Regions from separate parts of the Pantoea sp. KPR_PJ genome, predicted to be linked through region 2. Evidence: predicted binding sites of a transcription regulator. Region 2 holds the regulator's gene; the other holds the start of a gene.
What was found. The regulator PhoB, encoded in region 2, activates phosphate uptake and scavenging genes when phosphate is short. The targets are predictions, from matches to a motif close to CTGTCATAAAACTGNCNNAT.
Positions count from the first base shown of each region.

Region 1: the regulator PhoB is predicted to act here: its motif matches at 1,458-1,477, upstream of glpT (glycerol-3-phosphate transporter).

Region 1 is NZ_JABMIK010000008.1:197,856-200,320, reverse strand. It holds gene HP564_RS16750 (DUF1456 family protein) at 1-9, shown strand, start outside; gene HP564_RS16745 (carboxylate/amino acid/amine transporter) at 442-1,296, opposite strand; gene glpT (glycerol-3-phosphate transporter) at 1,603-2,465, shown strand, end outside.
Region 2 is NZ_JABMIK010000003.1:165,298-167,762, reverse strand. It holds gene phoR (phosphate regulon sensor histidine kinase PhoR) at 1-1,132, opposite strand, end outside; gene phoB (phosphate response regulator transcription factor PhoB) at 1,147-1,836, opposite strand; gene sbcD (exonuclease subunit SbcD) at 2,032-2,465, shown strand, end outside.

The sequences.
Region 1 (2,465 bases), on a different contig from region 2:
GCAAAATAATCTCTCCTCACCGGCAGGTGTTAATACACCTGCCAGAGATGATCTTTCGCCTCTTTAAATAAATTACGATTCCTTTCTCGCTGCGGACCGCTTAATCCTTTGTCGCTGCGGCTAAAAAGCCGCCCGACCAGAAACCTTCACTAAGGATGAGAAATGCAGGAATTATGCAGAAGCGAGCTCGCTCACGTCAGTGGGGCCGTCCAAAAAACGGAGTCGTTACCCGCCGATCAACTTGCAGAGGATATGCGTGAATTACTGGCTTACTCTGACAAAAACAGCCTGGCGGTAAACAAAACAATCAGGGTGATTAACCGGCTGTTTGGCTGCAAAATAAAATACAGGTAGGCGCGCTGCCGCCGCAAGATTCAGGAAAATAATCAGCCGGGGCTTACTCTCGTCAGTAAGCTCCCGATCAAACAGGCCATCAAACGCTTACTTATGGCCTGTTATCCAGCGCTTATGGACATAGAGCGAAGCAAAAATAACCAGTGCGCCGGCAATAAAGCTGGGCCAGTGGGGGGTTTGCTGCCAGATAGCCAGATTCACCAGCAGCCCCGCCGGAACGTGCATGTTGTTCATGATCCCCAGCGTGCCCGCATCGACCTGCGTCGCGCCGTAGTTCCACATAAAATAGCCCAGACCCGAAGCAGCCACCCCCAGCCAGACTAAAATTCCCCACTGCAGCGACGTTGTCGGCAGCTTGTCCGGGTTACCCCAGAGAGACCAGGCCAGGATAGCAACCAGCACCGCACCGAGATAAAACCATGAAAACGCCGTGTGCTGCGGCATGGGACGCGTTTCCTGAAGTCGTTTGTAACCCACCATGCCGACGGCAAAACAGATATTTGCCAGCTGCACAAGCAGCAGGCCAAACCAGAAGTGATCGCTGACCTTGTCATAGCGAATGATGGCGGCTCCGGCCACGGCGAGCAGGGCGCTAAAAGCGTAACCGATGCGCAGTGGCCGTTTGCTAATCAGATCGTAAATGAGCGTCACGTACAGCGGCGTCATCACGGTAAACAACAGGAACTCTGAGACGCTGAGATAGAGATAAGCTTCAAAGCTGATCAGATACATGATGCCGAGCTGCAGCATTCCTACCAGCATATAGAGCAGCAGCGTTGACGGACGGTAGCCGCGCCAGCGCAAGAAAGGCAAAAACACCAGCGCTGCCAGCGCCAGGCGCATTAATACGGAGAACCAGGTATCCACCTGCCCCGCCAGATATTCCCCGATCAGGCTAAATGAAAAAGCCCAGAGAATGGTCGTAACGATCAATAACAGCACAGCTTCGATCCCGAAATAAGGTGAGGCCGATAGTGTAATCAAAGTGCTGCAGGCGCGTGGCGATTTCTGGTTTACAAGTGTTCGCAATTAAAACGATCAGTCCCTGTATATTCCGGTGGCAGAGCAAAACCGTGCCACAAAATAAACATTACTTACCGTTATTGTCATAAAACTGTAACAAATGTGTCAACTATCACAGCCTTGATGCGCGAAAAAGGACAAAATAGACGCGGAAAAGAGCATTTCATTTCGTTTCTGGGCGAAATCGCTGATTTTACTTATAACAATGCGCCCTGGGGGGCCTTTATGCTGAGTATTTTTAAACCTGCACCACATCGACCGCAAGTCGCTGAGGATCGCGTCGATCCACTTTATCGTCGTCTGCGCTGGCAGATTTTCCTGGGGATATTTTTCGGCTATGCCGCCTACTATCTGGTGCGTAAGAACTTTGCACTGGCCATGCCTTATCTGGTCGAACAGGGTTTTTCACGCGGCGATCTTGGCTTTGCGCTTTCAGGTATCTCCATTGCCTACGGCTTTTCGAAATTTATCATGGGCTCGGTGTCTGACCGTTCCAATCCGCGCGTGTTCTTACCCGCCGGCCTGATCCTTGCCGCTGCGGTGATGCTGATCATGGGCTTTGTTCCCTGGGCCACCTCCAGCATTATGATCATGTTCAGCCTGCTGTTTATCTGCGGCTGGTTCCAGGGCATGGGGTGGCCGCCGTGTGGCCGCACGATGGTGCACTGGTGGTCGCAGAAAGAGCGTGGCGGAATTGTCTCCGTCTGGAACTGTGCACATAACGTGGGCGGCGGCCTTCCCCCGCTGCTGTTCCTGCTCGGCATGGCCTGGTTTAACGACTGGAAAGCAGCACTCTATATGCCGGCTTTCGGTGCCATCATCGTCGCGCTGATCGCCTTCGCGTTAATGCGCGATACGCCGCAGTCCTGTGGTCTGCCACCGATTGAAGCCTACAAAAATGACTATCCACCCGACTACAGCGCCTCGCATGAAGAAGAGCTGACGGCGAAGCAGATTTTTATGCAGTATGTCCTGCCTAATAAGCTGCTGTGGTACATCGCGCTGGCCAACGTCTTTGTCTATCTGCTCCGCTACGGCATTCTTGACTGGTCACCGACCTATCTGAAAGAGGTGAAGCACTTCACGCT
Region 2 (2,465 bases):
TATCGACGCGATAGAAGCGTTCCGTCAGGCGCGGCAGATGCTCAGCAGCGATCCCCGGTCCGTTATCGCAGACGCTAAACTGTGCGCCCTGACGGTTACGAAGCCAGCTGATGTCGATGCGCGTCCCCTCTGGCGTGTGGTTAACGGCGTTATACACCAGGTTGGAGATAGCACTGCGCAGCTGATCATCGTCACCGCGAACTTTAAGGTGGGGATCGGTGTGGAAATGGATCTCGTGTCGCCCGCCGCTCAGCGTCTCCGCTTCGCGCTGAAGCAGGTGCAGCATCATCGGCACATCGACCGTCTCTTTCATATCGATGGCGGGTGCCGCCTCAATGCGTGACAGCGTCAGCAGCTGGCGCACCAGACTGTCCATGCGCCGCGTCTGCTCCTGCATGGTCTGCAACGCCTTACCGCGTGAACGCTCATTCATCACCGAATCGTTCATCATCTCCAGATACCCCTGGAGCACCGTCAGGGGCGTACGCAGCTCATGGCTGACGTTGGCAAAGAAATTACGGCGTGCCCCCTCCAGCTGATGCATCTGCGTGACGTCGCGCGCCACCATCAGCCACTGCCCTTCGCTGTAGGGCATGACGCGGAACTCCATATGGTGCTGGTTATTGAGGATCAGCGTAAGCGGCTTATTGAAATCGCGCTGGCGGATATAGCGGGAAAACTCGGGATAGCGCAGCAGGTTAAGGATGTTCTGCCCGTTATCTTCTGGCCAGCGCAGGCCAAGGTGCTGCTGCGCCAGCCCGTTGCACCAGAAAATGGTGCCTTCTTCGGTGGTCAGCACCACCGCATCGGGCAGGGTTTCGGCACCGCTGCGAAAGCGCTTAATCAGGTTGCCCAGTTCGCGCCGCCGCCGCCGGTTGCGCATCTGCATCTGGTAGAGACCATAAAACAGCGGTTCCCAGCTCGCCCGTCCGGCAGGCGGGGTCATGGTGCGATCCAGCCATAGCCAGTGCGACAGCCGCATTAAATTATGGAAATGCCAGAACATAATGCCGAGCACGCTGGCCAGCAGCAGCCAGGGCAGATAGCCAATAATCAGGCCGATAATCAGCGCGGGCAGGCAGGCCAGCGCCAGCTCAGAGAGTAGCCTCTTCCAGGAGAGTCGTTCCAGCACGGTAAAGACTCCGTTTAATAGCGGGCGGAGAAACGATACCCCGTTCCGCGCACGGTTTGAACCATGCGATCGTGGCCGGAAACTTCCAGCGCCTTGCGCAGGCGACGGATATGAACGTCAACGGTGCGATCCTCAACATAAACATTGGTGCCCCAGACGTGGTTCAGCAGTTGCTCGCGGCTGTAAACGCGCTCCGGGTGGGTCATAAAAAAGTGCAGCAGTTTGTATTCCGTTGGCCCCATCTCCAGCGGCGTTGAATCTGACATCACGCGGTGTGACGACGGATCCAGGCTCAGTCCCTGCATCTCGATCACCTCTTCCACCGCCATCGGCGAAATGCGGCGCATGACCGCCTTGATGCGCGCCATCAGCTCTTTAGGTGAGAACGGCTTGGTAATGTAATCATCCGCGCCCACTTCCAGACCGCGCACGCGATCTTCCTCTTCACCGCGAGCTGTCAGCATCATAACCGGAATATCGCGGGTCAGCGCTTCCCGCTTGAGATGTTTGATAAACTGAATGCCGCTACCGCCCGGCAGCATCCAGTCCAGCAGAATCAGATCTGGCCAGGGTTCGATCAGTTTCCCTATCGCGCTGTCATAATCTTCGGCCTCAATGGGCTGGTAGTCATTCTGCTCCAGAACGAAACACAGCATTTCTCGGATAGGGGCTTCATCTTCCACAACCAAAATGCGCTTAGCCATTGTAACTCCTGCTGATGTAACCACTGTCACCGTTATATGCGGCGTCATTATGCGTCAGATTTATGACACTTTTATGAAAAACATAGCGGCTTAATCAGCGCTTTAATATCGCGGTATGCGCGCAACAGCGGCTTTTTTTGCTTTTGTGGCATAGCCGTTATAATCGTCCGGCAAACCGTTACGGCAGGGAGTTTTATGCGCATCATTCACACCGCGGACTGGCATCTCGGTCAGTTTTTCTATAACAAAAGCCGGGCGGCCGAGCATCAGGCCTTTCTTGACTGGCTGCTGGCGCGCATTGAAGAGCATCAGGTTGATGCCCTGATCGTGGCGGGCGATCTTTTTGATAGCGGCACGCCGCCAAGCTATGCCCGCGAGCTGTTTAACCGGTTCGTCGTGGCGCTACAGCCCACCGGCTGCCAGCTGGTGGTGCTGGCGGGCAACCACGATTCGGTGGCAACGCTTAACGAGTCGCGGGCGCTGCTCGCCTGTCTTAACACGCAGGTTATCACCACGCCGCAGGCGGACCATAACCTGCTGCTGCTCAACACGCGTCAGGGCGAGCCCGGCGCGCTGCTGTGCGCCATCCCCTATCTGCGGCCGCGCGATATTCTGCGTAGCCGCGCGGG